2 regions of the Metaplanococcus flavidus genome follow, and region 1 is predicted to be linked to the other one. Evidence: a T-box and tRNA genes for the amino acid it is inferred to sense, from the RefSeq annotation. Region 1 holds a T-box; the other holds one or more tRNA genes.
What was found. A T-box is a leader RNA that pairs with one kind of tRNA and senses whether it is charged. The one in region 1 lies ahead of serS (serine--tRNA ligase), so its partner is inferred to be a tRNA-Ser.
Positions count from the first base shown of each region.

Region 2: it encodes a tRNA-Ser, which carries the amino acid that the T-box ahead of serS (serine--tRNA ligase) is inferred to sense. The anticodon was not compared.

Region 1 is NZ_JBHTKI010000041.1:189-4,348, reverse strand. Features, by position in the region: gene ACFQ1X_RS15555 (alpha/beta fold hydrolase) at 104-982, opposite strand; gene serS (serine--tRNA ligase) at 1,107-2,381, opposite strand; T-box leader at 2,450-2,659, opposite strand; gene pdxR (MocR-like pyridoxine biosynthesis transcription factor PdxR) at 2,819-4,160, shown strand, end outside.
Region 2 is NZ_JBHTKI010000006.1:46-12,408, forward strand. Features, by position in the region: tRNA gene ACFQ1X_RS02570 (tRNA-Leu) at 1-51, shown strand, start outside; tRNA gene ACFQ1X_RS02575 (tRNA-Arg) at 87-163, shown strand; tRNA gene ACFQ1X_RS02580 (tRNA-Pro) at 190-266, shown strand; tRNA gene ACFQ1X_RS02585 (tRNA-Ala) at 273-348, shown strand; tRNA gene ACFQ1X_RS02590 (tRNA-Met) at 369-442, shown strand; tRNA gene ACFQ1X_RS02595 (tRNA-Ile) at 451-527, shown strand; tRNA gene ACFQ1X_RS02600 (tRNA-Ser) at 542-634, shown strand; tRNA gene ACFQ1X_RS02605 (tRNA-Met) at 796-872, shown strand; tRNA gene ACFQ1X_RS02610 (tRNA-Asp) at 876-951, shown strand; tRNA gene ACFQ1X_RS02615 (tRNA-Phe) at 970-1,045, shown strand; tRNA gene ACFQ1X_RS02620 (tRNA-Gly) at 1,052-1,125, shown strand; tRNA gene ACFQ1X_RS02625 (tRNA-Ile) at 1,145-1,221, shown strand; tRNA gene ACFQ1X_RS02630 (tRNA-Asn) at 1,223-1,297, shown strand; tRNA gene ACFQ1X_RS02635 (tRNA-Ser) at 1,302-1,392, shown strand; tRNA gene ACFQ1X_RS02640 (tRNA-Glu) at 1,399-1,470, shown strand; gene ACFQ1X_RS02645 (1,4-dihydroxy-2-naphthoate polyprenyltransferase) at 1,683-2,594, opposite strand; gene ACFQ1X_RS02650 (isochorismate synthase) at 2,766-4,157, shown strand; gene menD (2-succinyl-5-enolpyruvyl-6-hydroxy-3-cyclohexene-1-carboxylic-acid synthase) at 4,144-5,844, shown strand; gene menH (2-succinyl-6-hydroxy-2,4-cyclohexadiene-1-carboxylate synthase) at 5,841-6,668, shown strand; gene menB (1,4-dihydroxy-2-naphthoyl-CoA synthase) at 6,665-7,483, shown strand; gene ACFQ1X_RS02670 (o-succinylbenzoate--CoA ligase) at 7,602-9,035, shown strand; gene menC (o-succinylbenzoate synthase) at 9,026-10,105, shown strand; gene ACFQ1X_RS02680 (hypothetical protein) at 10,232-11,113, shown strand; gene ACFQ1X_RS02685 (hypothetical protein) at 11,114-11,695, shown strand; gene ACFQ1X_RS02690 (group-specific protein) at 11,692-12,102, shown strand; gene ACFQ1X_RS02695 (metal ABC transporter solute-binding protein, Zn/Mn family) at 12,158-12,363, opposite strand, start outside.

The DNA.
Region 1 (4,160 bases):
AAAGGCAATATCCTCGCAGGGGTCGGATACTGCCTTCGAAGCTGTTTTGCGGAATATCGGCTTTCATTTTTACTTTCTCAACAAGCTCAAAAAACGGAAGCTCCTATAGAGGTCCCGTTTTTTCTTCGCCCAAAAATTCCTCAATCAGTCCATTCACAATCAGCGGCTGTTCATGATGTACCCAGTGGGTCGCCTGGCCGATGAAAATCAGTTCTGCGTCCGAACAAAAATTCAAACTTTCTTTCGCCAGCTTCCGTGAAAGGGACTGGTCGCCAACTCCCCACAGAATCCGTACAGGAACTTCGACTTTCCTTTTTGGCGTTTGGCTGAAACTGCCCTTCGGCAATGCACGGTACCAATTCAGCATGCCGGTCAGTGCCCCCCGCTGTGCCCATGCTCTTCCGTAACGTTCAAGATCTTCCTCAGAAAACGCATTCTTTCGGCTTGTGCCGGCCATTGCCTGCTTCATAAAGCTGAAATCTTCTGCCGCCATCATCGCTTCCGGCAGCTTCGGTATTTGGAAATAAACCATATAGGAACTCTTCACCCATTGCAATGGACTCCGCATCATTATGCGCGGCATGGCCTGCGGATGCGGGATATTGATGACAATCAGCTTCTCCACCAATTCCGGCTTGGTCGCAGCCAGCTGCCACGCGACCGCTCCGCCCCAATCGTGCCCAATGATCACCGCTTTTTCATTTCCGCTCTGTTCAATCAGTCCCGCAACATCATCGCGCAAATCGTTCAGCGTGTAATTCTCTGCTCCCTGCGGCTTGCTGCTCAAATTATAGCCCCGCTGATCCGGTGCCATCACCCGGTAGCCCTGTTCTGCCAAAGCATCAATCTGATGCTTCCAGCCATACCAGAACTCCGGAAAGCCATGAAGCAGAACCACCAGTGGCCCGTCTTTTGGTCCCGCCACAGCCGTATGCAGCGAGACACCATTTGTTTCAATCGTTTCGAACGCAATCTTCTCCACATTAAAAACTCCCTTCCATTCGATTCTTCTGCTCCTCCATACCCTTTTTCGAATCAAAGGAATCGATTAGTGCATAGAATATAAAAAAGCTCCCTAAGCACAATGCTTAGGGAGCTCCCTTGTTTTATTTGATGAATTCTTTGCCGCCCATATAAGGACGCAATACTTCCGGAACGCGGACAGAGCCGTCTTCCTGCTGGAAGTTTTCAAGTAATGCTGCAACAGTCCGGCCGACTGCCAGTCCACTGCCGTTGAGTGTGTGAACAAATTCCGGCTTGCCACCTGCCTCGCGTCGGAATTTAATATTGGCGCGTCTCGCCTGGAAATCTTCGAAATTACTGCAAGAAGAAATTTCGCGGTACATTTCCTGGCTCGGAATCCATACTTCGATATCGTATTTCTTCGCTGCCGTAAATCCAAGGTCCGCCGTACACATTTTCAGGACGCGATATGGAAGACCCAATAATTGCAGCACCTTCTCTGCGTGGCCCGTCAATTTCTCCAGTTCATCATAAGATTCTTCCGGCTTCACAAAGCGCACCAGCTCGACTTTATTGAATTGGTGCTGACGAATCAACCCCCGGGTGTCGCGCCCCGCAGAACCCGCTTCAGAGCGGAAATTTGCGCTGTAAGAAGCAAATGCCTGCGGCAGCATGTCGCCCGGCAAAATTTCATCGCGGTAGAAGTTTGTGACCGGTACTTCAGAAGTCGGGATCAGGAAGAAATCCTCTTTTTCGATCAGGAATGCATCTTCTTCGAATTTCGGCAATTGCCCTGTTCCGGTCAAACTTTCGCGATTCACCAGATAAGGCGGCAACATTTCTTCATAGTCATGCTCTTCCTGATGAAGGTCCATCATGAAATTGATCAATGCACGCTCAAGGCGTGCCCCGAGGCCGCGGTAAAACACAAAACGGCTGCCCGTCACTTTCGCCGCGCGTTCAAAGTCAACGATATTCAAGTCTGTGGCAATATCCCAATGCGGTTTCGCTTCATAACCGAAGTCCGGCTTGTCGCCCCACGTGCGGATTTCTTCATTGTCGTCTTCAGAATCACCAAGCGGCACACTGTCATGCGGAATATTCGGCACGCGCATCATGATGTAATTCAGACGCTCTTCGACCTCCCGCAATTCGTCGTCGATCGCTTTGATCTGTTCACCCACTTCACGCATTTTCGCGATAGCTTCATCGGCATTTTCTTTATTGCGCTTCATTACTGCAATATTCTGTGAAGCTTCGTTGCGTTCCGCTTTCAACTTCTCAGTCTGAGCAATCAATTCCCGGCGTTTGGCATCAAGCGGCTGAAAATCCTCCAGCACTGAAATATCTTCTCCCCGTTTCGCAAGCTTGCTTTTCACTTCTTCAAAATTATCCCGTACAAATCGGACATCCAACATGATAAATTCCTCCTCTGTCATTTGACGCAAATGGAAAAAAGACAACAAAAATAGCCCCCGTCCCCTGGTAAAGGGACGAGAGCTACCCGCGTTGCCACCCTGATTAACCGGCAAAAATCTCCGGTTCTCTTCATCACATAACGGCATTAAAACCGGCAATGGCTTATGTCGCCATGCAACTCCGGGGTGGATTCAAACGCGCTTTTCACCGGTTCGCACCAACCACCGGCTCTCTTTGGAAAAACAGACGTTTTACTAATTCCCATCAACGTTTCTTCTTTGAAATTAATCATACTTTACTATAATCTTTCAATTTTGGCAAGAGGACGCCGTATACATCCGGTTTTGCCTGAACCTTCCCTTTGCGTTATACTTATGCTGACCATACGATAAACACTAAAATGTTAATAATAATAATGTCAGTTTGGAGGAAACTAATGGATATGCTCATGTTCCAATTGAAGAAAAGCAGCGCCACCCCAATTTATAAACAACTGTATACCGAAATCAAGCAGGCTATCATCGGCGGCAAAATCTCTGTTGAGACAAAATTGCCGAGCAAGCGAAAATTGGCGGAATTTCTTGATATCAGCCAGACAACCGTTGAATTGGCGTATGGCCAGCTCGTTGCCGAAGGATTTATCGAATCCCGTCCCCGAAAAGGCTATTACGCGCAAGCCATCGAAGAACTCGCTTACCTTGATTTACCACAGGAAGAGCCCGTAATTCCGGAAAAGATCAATTACCTCTACGATTTCAACCCGGCACAAATTGATACCGAATCTTTTCCTTTTTCGACTTGGCGTAAATTAGCCAAGGAAGTCCTTGATGAATTGAACGGTGAATTTCTGCTGTCCGGTCATCCGCAAGGTGACGACATGCTGCGCCAGGAAATCGCCCGCTATCTGTTCCAGTCCCGCGGCGTCGTCTGCCAGGCGAACCAGATCATCATCGGTTCAGGAACCGAGCAATTGATGCCATTATTGATTCGCCTGCTGCCTAAAAACCTGATCTTCGGTTTTGAAAATCCCGGCTATGCCCTGACACACAGCATTTTCAGCCACCACGACCGCCAGTCACTGCCAATCCCTATCGACGAGGACGGCATTAACGTCGGAGAACTCGAAGCCTCTCCGGTCGATGTGCCCTACGTTACCCCGTCCCATCAGTTTCCGACAGGATCCGTCCTGAGTGCGACACGGCGCGCCCAATTATTGAACTGGGCAACTGCCAAACCTGACCGTTATATCATTGAAGACGATTATGACAGCGAATTCCGCTACACCAGCAGACCGATTCCCGCACTCCAAAGCATGGATCTCAGCGGACGGGTCATCTACATCAGTACATTTTCAAAATCGCTGATGCCCTCCCTCCGTATCGCTTATATGGTATTGCCGAAAACCTTGCTGCTCGAATACAATAAAACCTTTCTTCATTATTCATCTTCTGTACCAAGGCTTGACCAGCAGATTGTGGCGCAATTCATGAAAGGAGGACATTTCTCAAGACATCTCAACCGCATGCGAAAATTGTATAAGAAGAAACTTGAATGTTTGACGGCTTCACTGGCTCCATTCGCGCCAGCCGTTACAATTTCAGGAGAACAGGCCGGAATGCATGTCGTTTTGACTGTCCAGAGCCCATTTAGTGAAAAAGAGCTGATCAATCGTGCGAAAACGCCTGGCATACGAGTTTTCGGACTGCATTCCTACGATGTCGAAAAATCCGAAAGCCCGTCCCCCCGCATTGTAATCGGTTTTGGCGGCCTGTCAGAAC
Region 2 (12,363 bases), on a different contig from region 1:
ATCCTGCGGTAGGTGACTACCGTACCGGTTCGATTCCGGTCCTCGGCACCATTTGTTTGATAAAAGCGAAACATCATCTTAACGATGCGCCCGTAGCTCAATTGGATAGAGTACTTGACTACGAATCAAGCGGTTAGAGGTTCGAGTCCTCTCGGGCGCGCCATATTTTTACATCCAGCATTGAAAGTCCGGGAAGTAGCTCAGCTTGGTAGAGCACTTGGTTTGGGACCAAGGGGTCGCAGGTTCGAATCCTGTCTTCCCGACCATTTTACGGGGCCTTAGCTCAGCTGGGAGAGCGCCTGCCTTGCACGCAGGAGGTCAGCGGTTCGATCCCGCTAGGCTCCACCAATTATATTTTTAAAGATCCAGGCGGCGTAGCTCAGCTGGCTAGAGCGTACGGTTCATACCCGTGAGGTCGGGGGTTCGATCCCCTCTGCCGCCACTTTTTAAGGACCTTTAGCTCAGTTGGTTAGAGCAGACGGCTCATAACCGTCCGGTCGCAGGTTCGAGTCCTGCAAGGTCCACCATCATATATTATCTCGGAGGAATACCCAAGTTTGGCTGAAGGGATCGGTCTTGAAAACCGACAGGGGAGTCAAATCCCGCGGGGGTTCGAATCCCTCTTCCTCCTCCATATTCTTAAAGATGTGCGTGGACAATTAATAAATATTATTATCGCAGGGTAGAGCAACGAGCCGTACGAAGACGGCGAAGTAACACCGAAGCAGCCAAAGGCGATGCAGGTGTCATCAGCGATAAGCAATGAGTATAAAAAATCTTCGTATATATTATTATCGCGGGGTAGAGCAGTTCGGTAGCTCGTCGGGCTCATAACCCGGAGGTCGCAGGTTCAAATCCTGCCCCCGCAACCAAATGGTCCCGTGGTGTAGCGGTTAACATGCCTGCCTGTCACGCAGGAGATCGCCGGTTCGATCCCGGTCGGGACCGCCATTTTTATAAAAATATTGTGGGTCAGTAGCTCAGTCGGTAGAGCATTAGATTGAAGCTCTAAGTGTCGGCGGTTCGATTCCGTCCTGACCCACCATTTTTTGCGGGTGTAGTTTAGTGGTAAAACCTCAGCCTTCCAAGCTGATGATGGGGGTTCGATTCCCCCCACCCGCTCCATTAAATTCTATTACTTAATGGGCCTATAGCTCAGCTGGTTAGAGCGCACGCCTGATAAGCGTGAGGTCGATGGTTCGAGTCCATTTAGGCCCACCATTCCGAAGTAGCTCAGTGGTAGAGCACCGCACTGTTAATGCGATGGTCGTAGGTTCGAGTCCTACCTTCGGAGCCATACTGGGGAAGTACTCAAGTGGCTGAAGAGGCGCCCCTGCTAAGGGTGTAGGTCGGGCAACCGGCGCGAGGGTTCAAATCCCTCCTTCTCCGCCAGTAAATGGCCCCTTGGTCAAGCGGTTAAGACACCGCCCTTTCACGGCGGTAACACGGGTTCGAATCCCGTAGGGGTCATCAGAAAATAAAGAAATGCCATGCATAAAAATGCATGGTGTTTTTTTATTTGTTCAATCATGTTTATATATAAGATCATCAAAACTTCAAAATGTTTTTTAAGTTTTGATTAGCTTAAGATAAATAGAAACAAAAATGAAAGTTCATAAACAGAATAGTAGGATAAATTTTGAGAAAAAAAGCACCTCTTAAAAAGAGATGCTGGTGTGATTTTAAATGATGTGGCCGATTAATAGGCCAATCGCCAATAAGAATGCAAATAGTGTATTTGTTATACCCGTATCTTTCATAGCAGGCATGACTTTTAATGGTTCGGTATGAGTCTTGAAGATCCGAATAATTTTAATTGGTTTGATGACACTGATGAAAACCAGCAGGGACCAGGGTGTAATCATTCCGGACACCACTAGAGCCATTACCCAAGCATAGGATAAAACAAAGAAGCTGAGAAGAATATTTACTGCTGCGGATCGACCGGCAAGGATTGCCAGAGTCTTTCTTCCGCTTGCAGCGTCGCCAACAATATCCCTGATATTGTTAGCCATCATGATAGCAGCTACTAAAAGAGTGCTTGGGACAGCAAGTAAAATTGAGTCTATTGTAATTGTTGCTGTTTGAATATAAAAAGCGATAATTACAATTAAGAAGCCCATGAACAGTCCGGAGAAAAGTTCACCAAATGGTGTGTAGGCAATGGGGAAAGGACCGCCAGTGTACAGATAGCCTATAATCATCGCTACACCACCAACCAAAAGGAGCCACCAACTGGTTTGCATACATATATATATTCCAAGGATTCCTGCGATTATATAAAGAAGGAAAGCAAGTCCGAGAACGGTTTTTGGTTTGACTCCATTGCGTACTATGGCGCCGCCAATTCCAACGGACTTTTCGTTATCAAGACCTCTGGCGAAGTCATAATACTCATTAAACATATTTGTCGCAGCTTGGATTAGAAGACTGGCGATGAGCATAGCAGTAAATAACAGCCAATCAATCTGGTTGTCCCTTATTGCAATCATCGTCCCCAGAAAAACGGGAGCGAAAGAGGCTGTTAAAGTATGGGGGCGGGTTAATTGCCACCAGACACGCCAACCGCTGTCTGCTTGTAAAGTTGTTGCCATGAATTATCTCTCCTCTATTTATTCCATATTATATTGTACTTCAAAATTGCACGAATTACAGCAAATGTTGTGCTGATTTTAGCAGAAAAGAGTATGATAGAGGATAGATGCTAAAAAGATTGATAACATGTTCCGAATTTAAGGAGCAACAATGTAAACGGAGGTAATTTGATGAATGAATCACAGTATTCATCTGCCGAAAAACAAGATAACTCGCGGTATATCGCATACCGTTTTTATACAGAAACCATTGAAGTTTCAAAAATGTCAGCGTTAGCGTTTTTTGAGGCTGGAGAAAAGGCATATCAAGGGAAGCGGTTTTATTGGCAAAATCCGGAAAAAACTTTCACGCTGGTAGGACTCGGGCATGCACATGTATTAACTATTTCTAATCATCAGGGCCGATTTGAAGAGGTCAAGAGGAATTGGCAGAGTCTTTGCAAGCAGATAGTGAATGAAGAACCCTCAGTTGAACCCATTCTATTTGGTGGTTTTTCTTTTGATCCGTTAAATAAAGCGAATACTTTATGGAACAAATTTCCGGAATCCTACTTTGCAGTGCCGACATTCCAGTTGGTAATTAAAAGTGACCGAGCATATGTCAGTATTCATCTGATTACTAAAGAGGAAGATACTTTCCAAGCATTTGAATCCCTGAGAAAAGAAAGAGATAAGCTGATCCACGCCGCACAAGTATCTGAACCTATAGCGTATAAGAAACCCGTAGTTACCGGCAGAGAAGAGTTAAAGAAAACTTCTTATCTCTCTTCTATAGAAAAAGTGACGAGCATAATTAAAGCAAAACAGGCTGATAAAGTGGTGATAGCCCGCGTATTGAGACTGGATTTTGATAAACCGCTATCTCATTCATCTGCTCTATATCAGGTTTCGAAAGAACAGCCCGAGAGCTTTTTATTCGGACTCGAAGCTGATGAGCAATTCTTTTTTGGTGCCACGCCGGAGCGTCTTGTGAAAGTTGAAGATCGACAGGCTTTATCCACATGCCTGGCCGGATCCATTCCACGGGGCAAGACCGTGGAGAAAGACACTGAACTTGGCAATGAACTTTTGAATGACCCAAAAAACCGATCGGAACACCAATATGTAGTGAATATGATCAGCAAGGTATTCGCTGCTCATTGCAGCGGACAATTTGTTCCTAAAAAGCCTATACTTATGAAGGTAAGGGATATACAACATCTTTATACACCTGTAGAAGGGGAATTAAAGCAAGGATCGAATTTAATCGATCTTGTTCGTGATCTTCATCCTACACCAGCGCTTGGAGGGGAGCCGAAACAATCGGCACTCAGTCTGATCAGACAGTACGAGCCTATGAACAGGGGCTTTTACGCCGCTCCCATCGGATGGATAGATGCAAAAGGCAATGGGGAATTTGCAGTTGCTATCCGTTCGGCTTTAATGGATGGAAAAAAAGCATATTTATATGCAGGGGGCGGAATAGTCGAAGATTCCACACCAGAGTCAGAGTACGCAGAAACTTGGGTGAAGTTCCGTCCGATGCTTCGTGCGTTGGGAGGTCAATTGAGTGACGAATCGTAAATATTTAACCGAATATGTTTCTGCGTTCACACATAGCCTCGTGAACCAGGGAGTAAAAAATGTGGTGATCAGTCCGGGTTCGAGATCGACACCATTGGCTTATGCATGTATGAGAGAAGAAGGATTAACCGTCTATCGACAGATTGATGAACGGTCAGCGGCTTATTTTGCGCTCGGCATGGCAAAGGCTTCTGGTGAACCGGTGATGCTCCTATGTACATCGGGGACTGCGGCGGCGAATTATTTCCCCGCTATTGTCGAGGCTTTTTATGCAAGAATTCCATTGATTGTCGTTACAGCAGACCGTCCGCATGAGCTTCGTGAAGTCGGTGCACCGCAGGCAATCAATCAAATTAACCTTTTTGGTTCGCATGTGAAATGGTCTGTGGATTTACCCATGCCCGAAGAAGAAAACAGGCTGGATTTTTTGGTGCGCCATCTGCACCGGTCAGTTAAGAATGCTATGTCCGAGCCAAGAGGTCCGGTACATTTGAATGTGCCGTTTCGAGAACCGTTGCTGCTTGATTTCGAGCAGCAGTATAAAAGTTCAGCTGACATAGAGCATTTGCAAGGTGAATCCAAACTGCCATCTCCAGTTGAAGAATTTTTAGTAGAAACCATTCAAACGGAAAAAGGGCTTCTCGTAATTGGAGAGATGACCGAGAAGATGCCAGCTGAGTTCTGGTCATTTATCCGGAAATTGAATTGGCCGGTGCTTGCAGATCCATTGTCAAATGTTCGTTCGAATATTGATGAAAGTTGCAAAGATCTTATCATCGACAGCTATGACGCCATTCTGAAAAGTAGCGGTTTTAAGAGTTCTATGGTCCCGGATGCAGTAATCCGTTTAGGGCCACAGCCGGTTTCCAAGCCTCTAACTCTTTTCCTGGCTTCGGTAAAACCCAAAATCTATGCTGTTTTTGACGAATCCCCGATGATGCGCGACGCACAATCAGTAGTAACCCACCATATTCAGGCATCAACTGAAGGATTGTGGGAACTGCCAATTCAAACAAAAGCGGATAATCTATATACGAAAAAATGGACAGCCGCTTCCGAATTATTCTGGCAGCTTGCAGAAGTTCATTGCAATGAAAAATTGGATGAAGGTGTGTTGGCGAAGGTTCTATTTGAGGAACTTGACCAATGTGACCTGATTGTCAGCAGCAGCATGCCGATCCGTGATACGGATACTTATTTCAAGTCGACAGCGTGCGACATCATGATTTATGCAAACCGCGGAGCAAATGGTATAGACGGTGTTGTGTCCACAGCATTCGGCGTGCAGTCTGTAAAAAAACGGCCAGCGTTCCTGTTTATCGGGGATCTGTCATTTCTCCATGATATGAACGGTTTGATCGCTTCAAAAATGCAGGAGACGGATTTGACGATCGTGGTAATGAATAATGATGGCGGCGGAATCTTTTCGTATTTGCCGCAGTCAAATGAAGAACGCTATTTCGAGGATTTATTTGGTACACCGACAGGTTTGAAGTTTGAGGACGCTGCCAGAATGTATGATGCAGATTATGCAGCTGTCGAGACGAAAGGGCAATTTCTTGAGGCGTTGCGCAAGGACAAACAAAAGCCTGTGAAAATTATCGAAGTGTTTACCGATCGGGAAACGAATGTGCGGGTTCACAGAGAATTGTGGAATCGGCTGGTTGAGGAGTTGGATGGACAATGAAGCTGGAAATCGAGGGCGTCGATTATCACATTGAAATTTTAAATGAAGATAAGGAACAGACGCTGGTTTTTCTTCACGGCTTCACCGGCAGCACCGCCACCTGGCACAATTTAGTTCCTCATTTTGCAGGTTATAAAATCGTTCTGATTGATTTGCTCGGACATGGATTAACTGACAGTCCAAAAGATCAGGAGCGATATGCTGTGGAATTGCAATTAAGAGATCTGGAGATGCTGTTTGAGCGAATGGGTCTGCAAAACTTTTCTCTTGCCGGTTATTCGATGGGAGGTCGCGTGGCACTCGCTTATGCCTGTGCATTTCCCGATAAGCTTTCGGCGTTAGTGCTGGAAAGTGCTTCGCCGGGATTGGAGACCGAACCGCAGCAGAATGACCGGAAAAAGAGTGATGGGGAACTCGCCAAAGACATAGTTTCTGAAGGAATCGCCGCGTTTGTTGATAGATGGGAAGAGGTACCGTTGTTTAAAACACAGGAAACCTTGCCGACATCGGTAAAAATGGCTGTCAGGGAAGAACGGCTCGCGCAGAACCCGATAGGTCTGGCAAACAGCCTGATCGGTATGGGAACAGGGGCGCAGGATTCTTATTGGCAAGCCATTCGTCAACTGGACCTGCCGGTTTTATTGCTTACCGGAAGTTTGGATGAAAAATTCACGGCGATTGCGGAAGAGATGGTTGGTATTATGCCAAAAGCTGTGCACAGGGAAGTTTTGGCGGGACATGCGTTACATGTGGAAAAACCTGCTGAATTTGCTACAATAGTAGTGGAGTATTTGAATATAAATTATTTAGGAGGAAAATCATGACACGTGAATGGGTAAGTGAACGTACATATGAAGATATTAAATATGAAACTTTTAAGGGGATCGCGAAGATTACAATCAACCGTCCGGAAGTGCGCAATGCGTTCCGTCCGAAAACGGTCCACGAATTGATCGATGCGTTTTCACGCGCACGCGATAATTCGGATGTAGGCGTTATTGTCCTGACTGGTGAAGGCGAAAAAGCTTTCTGCTCAGGCGGCGACCAATCAGTACGCGGCCATGGCGGTTATGTGGGAGAAGACGAAATACCGCGTTTGAACGTACTTGATCTTCAGCGTTTGATCCGCGTGATTCCGAAACCGGTTGTAGCGATGGTAGCAGGTTACGCAATTGGTGGCGGACATGTACTGCACGTCGTATGCGATTTGACAATTGCTGCAGATAATGCACGTTTCGGCCAGACAGGACCGCGCGTCGGTTCGTTTGATGCCGGTTATGGTTCCGGTTATTTGGCGCGTATCATCGGCCATAAGAAAGCACGTGAAATCTGGTACTTGTGCCGTCAATATGACGCACAGGAAGCGCTTGATATGGGCTTAGTCAACACAGTTGTCCCATTGGACCAGCTTGAAGACGAAACCGTTCAATGGTGCGAAGAAATGCTCGAAATGAGCCCGACTGCATTGCGTTTTGTTAAAGCGGCTATGAATGCTGATACGGACGGCCTTGCAGGACTTCAACAAATGGCCGGGGATGCAACTTTGCTTTACTATACAACTGATGAAGCGAAAGAGGGCCGCGACGCGTTCAAAGAAAAACGCAAGCCTGATTTCGGTCAATTCCCTCGTTTCCCTTGATCATTAATAATTGAAAGCTGTCCTTTCGGGGGCAGCTTTTTTGGCAATTAAATCTAAAAGATATTAAGATGATCAGCTGGAATTAGATTACGGACTTTGTGGAAAGGAATTTTGTGAAATGAGTTATCCGAACTGGCTAAGCCAACGTGCCCATTTGAGCGGCAGCCGCATGGCTTTAGCGTATGGCAGGGAAGAGTGGACATTCGAAGAAATCAATAAGATTGCCATTGAATATGCGGAGCGACTGGTTTCTATTGGCATCACTGATGAAACGAGAGTCGCAATTCTGGCGAAATCACATCCGGAATCCGTATTTATCATGTACGCATGTCTCCATACGGGTTGCGAGATGGTCATGTTGAATGAGCGGCTTTCAGCAGCTGAGTTGAAATATCAGTTGGCCGATTCAGGGGCAGATTTTTTATTGGTGGACGAAGATTTGCAGGAGAAGGTCGATTTCGACAATAAAATCCTTTTCGGTGAAATCAAAAATCGGAATCGGACTGAATTTATTCCAATAGCAGAATGGCGGGAAGACCGGACAATTTCAATCATGTATACGTCCGGCACGACTGGCTATCCGAAAGGGGTACGGCAAACAGCGCAAAACCATTTCTCGAGTGCGGTGTCGTCGGCATTGAATATCGGTATCTCGCCTGATGATGTATGGCTTTGTGTGATGCCGCTATTCCATATCAGCGGCTTTTCGATTTTGATGCGGTCGCTTATCTACGGCATGGGCGTGCAGCTTCATCCGAAATTCGATGCAGAATCGTGTGCCAGGGAATTGTGTGCCGGAACAGTGACCCATATGTCGGTCGTTGGAGTGACGCTTGAGCGGGTATTGAATCAGCTGGAAACAGAAAATCTGGAGGTTTCTCCGAATTTCAAATCAATGCTGGCAGGCGGCGGGCCGGTTCCGGTTTCGTATATTGAACGGGCGGAAAAATTCGGTATTTCTGTTTTGCAGACTTATGGCATGACAGAAACATCATCACAAACGACTACCTTGCAGCCGGCAGATGCGAAACGGAAAATTGGATCATCCGGAAAACCATTATTCTTGTATCAGATCAAAATCGGAACTGATGCAGCGGCTGGGGAAAAAGCAGAAATCCTGATTCGCGGGCCTCAGGTGACACCAGGATATATCGGCAAGTATGCGGAGCGTGAGGTTCAGAATGATGGCTGGTTCTCTACGGGGGATATTGGTTATTTGGATGAAGAAGGATTCCTGTTTGTCGTCGACCGGCGATCGGATCTGATTGTCTCCGGTGGCGAAAACATCTATCCGGCGGAAATCGAAAAAGTGCTGCTCGGGCATCCGGCAGTCCGTGAGGCGGGTGTGTGCGGCATGCCTGATGAAACTTGGGGCGAAGTGCCGGTGGCTTTTGTTGTATTGAATGAAGAAATTTCGACTGAAAGCTTGAAAGATTTTCTGACGGGCCGAATTGCGGGCTATAAAATTCCGAAAGCGATTAGGGAAGTGGAGGCTTTGCCGCGCAACGCTTCCAATAAAGTGCTGAGAAGAGAGTTGAAAACATGGGTTTGATAATAGAAGAAATCCAGTTTCACCGAATTCAAAAAGAATTGAATAAACCTTTTGTGACTTCATTGCAGACGGTAGCTGACCGTGAATCGATTATTGTGACGGTGAGGTCAGCTGGTGGCCTGGAAGGTTTTGGTGAATGTGTGGCATTCTCAACCCCCTGGTACTCGGAAGAGACTGTAGAAAGCTGCAGGTTTGTCATGGAGCAGGTATTGAAGCCGTTATTGGTGAAGAAAGTATTGAACGCACCGGGAGAAGTGGCGGAATTATTCGCGGGTGTTAAAGGCAATAATATGGCAAAAGCAGCGATTGAAATGGCTGTTTGGGATCTTTTTGCAAAATTCGAAGGAGTTTCCTTATGGCAGTATATTGGTGGAATTCAAAAGCAGATTTCGGCTGGTGTCGTTGTTGCTGCAGATTCTAGAAATCTGTTGAATGAAATCGAACAGGTCGCTGCAAAAGGATACAGCCGCATCAAAGTTAAAATATCATCCCAAACCGATGCGGAAGCTTTGAAAAGAGTAGTAGAGCGTTATCCTGAAATACTGTTTTTTGCGGATGCCAATGGAGGCTTCAGCGAAGAGACGTTTGAAAGGCTTCAAACATTCGATGATGTGGGTTTTGCGCTGATTGAGCAGCCGTTTGGTGAACGGCAGTGGAAGCTGCATGCAAGGGCAAATCGTGAGATGAAAACACCGATTTGCCTGGATGAAAGCATCACCGGCATCCATGATGTGGAGCGCATGATTGAGATGCAGGCCGGAAAAATAATCGTACTTAAAATGGGGAGGCTCGGCGGCTGGAATGAAACATTGAAGATTGTCGAGTTATGCCGTCGCCACAATGTTGGAATGTGGGTCGGAGGCATGATGGAGTTTGGTGTTTCCAAGGCGCATAATCTTGCGCTGGCTTCGCTGCCGGATATTGTATTGCCTGGTGACTTTTCGGATTCCCGCTATTTTTGGAAAGAAGATATTATTTTGCCGGAGATTGAAGTGATCAATGGGAAGATTACTTTGCAGGATAAAGCAGGAATTGGCTATGACGTTAATATCGATGAAGCCGGACTTTAAAAGTCCGGCTTTATTTTGTGTCTGAATTCAGGGAAATTTATGATAAAATAAAATTGGAACTTTCTGTATAGTATGTTATAAAAATTTATTTAGTACTTAACACCAAAAAAAGAGAAGGGGTGCTGCATGAGTCCGCGTATATTTTTTGGCATATTGCTGGTAATTATTTTAGGATGGGTTGCGGCGGGCACCTATGCCAGTTCACAGCAATTGGAACAGCCCGTTTTTCTGGATCATTATATTGATGAGTATGCACAGGATTCACTGCATATGCAGTTTTCTTATTTAATGAACACAGGTGATAAGAATACGATCAACATGGTCGAACTGGGGGATATAGCGGGAACGGCAGATGGCTTTCATGGCTTCTTTATGGAAGAAACTCCTTACGTGCAGCGTTTTGGCCCTCATGAATTAAGGACACTCAGTGTTACTTTTGATATCTATGAGATCAGAAGTTTAAAAGAAAAACTGATCTTCAATGAAATGACCATTCATATGTCTGACGGTCAGCATTTCGTGGTTGATATCGGGGAGGTAATCATTCATCCCCAGGTACAGAGCGATTTTAGATTGTCCCAGATGTCCACTGGAGATGACGAAATGGACGTTTCCTATCTTGAGGCTGAAGAACAAATGACTATTCTTGGTCTCAGCCCACACTTGCCGGATGAAGGATTATCGGCTTTGAAAATTCATATTCCTCAAAAGGATGAGCATTTTAATGAAACTAATTTCATTGAAAGGATTGGAGTAAGGCTCGATGAAAACGGTGGAGAAGATTTTCGGGATCTGGAATACCCAATTCATTTGGCGAAAGGGGAAGGTTTTGCCCTTTCACTTCAGAATAAAGACAATGTGAAATTCGTTTTGAAGTCCTGGATGATGATTGAAGGGCAAGATGAAAACGGCAGATTGCTGGAGGGACAGGTCTCTTTGTATCACAATCCCGAGTTAACCGGGAAAAAGGTGAAAGCCATTATTGAAGACAAAGGAGCGGGAGAGTAAATGAAAGGATCATTAAGCCAGATTTTATACGGGTATGTTTTCATTTTTCTCGCTATCCGGGTCGGAGTGGACATTTTAGCTGACCCCATAGGCTATTTTCTGATTGCTGCGGGATGTTACAAAATTGGAGAGTTCTTTTATGATGGCAGAACGGCTGCATATATCTCGATGGCTCTTATTTTTTTCTCGATTCCTTCTGTATTCATCGATTTTAATCTTGTTGAAAGTGGCCCCTGGTATTATTATTCCAATTTTTTATTCACAGGTGAACTTGTACTGACTTTCTATCTGTTCAGAATGCTGAAAAAGATAGCAGAGCGGAATGGCGAGCAAGGATTAGCGCAACGTACTCAGCGTTTATTCATGATTTATATTCCCGCAAACCTCGTTATGCTTGCACTAAGTGCTCTTCTGACAGTTATTGTATTTGAAAGTCTGCAGGGAGTGGCGATTGTGCTGGTAGTCCTGCTGTTGATCTTGAATATCGCTTTTCTTATTTTGCTTGGTGCATTCCGGAAAGCCGTAAGGGATGAAGAACCGCCGCTCATTTTAAATGAAGAAGAGAGGAGTAAATACATTTGAAGAAATTCTATATCGCTTCAAGTTTTGCGAATAAAGAGGCTGTCAGGACGGCTGCGAATTCGTTAATCGAAAAGGGATTTACCCAAACATTCGATTGGACAGCCAATTTAAGGGCTTCTACAATCGATGAGTTACAAATCTACGGTGAGCTGGAGCGGAATGCAGTGCTGGAAGCAGATTTTTTGGTGGTCATACTGCCAGCCGGCAAAGGCAGCCACATCGAAATGGGAATTGCCATTGGCCAACGGAAAACTGTTTATCTCGTTTCGGAAAGTCCTGAATTTTCCGAGTTTGATGTGACAAGCACGTTTTATCATTTGCCGGAAGTGAGTATCCATATTGGAACAATGGGAGAAAGTATTTCCAGGATATTTGAAAATGAAAGCACAGAAAAAAGCGTCCAATGATTTTCCATTGGGCGCTTTTATTTTTGGAAAATAGACCTTCAATTGCTGATAGGGATTATTTAAGAATCGTTTTCAGTACTTCCAGATTCTTCTCCATCAATGTGAAATAGGTTTCTCCATTGTCGATATCTTCCTGCGTCAACACACCGAGATTATGCATTTGGACTGCTTCCGCTCCAACTTCTTTCTGTACAACTTCTGTCAGGTTGGATGAAACGTTCTGCTCGAAAACGATATACTCAATGTTTTTCTCGCGGGCAA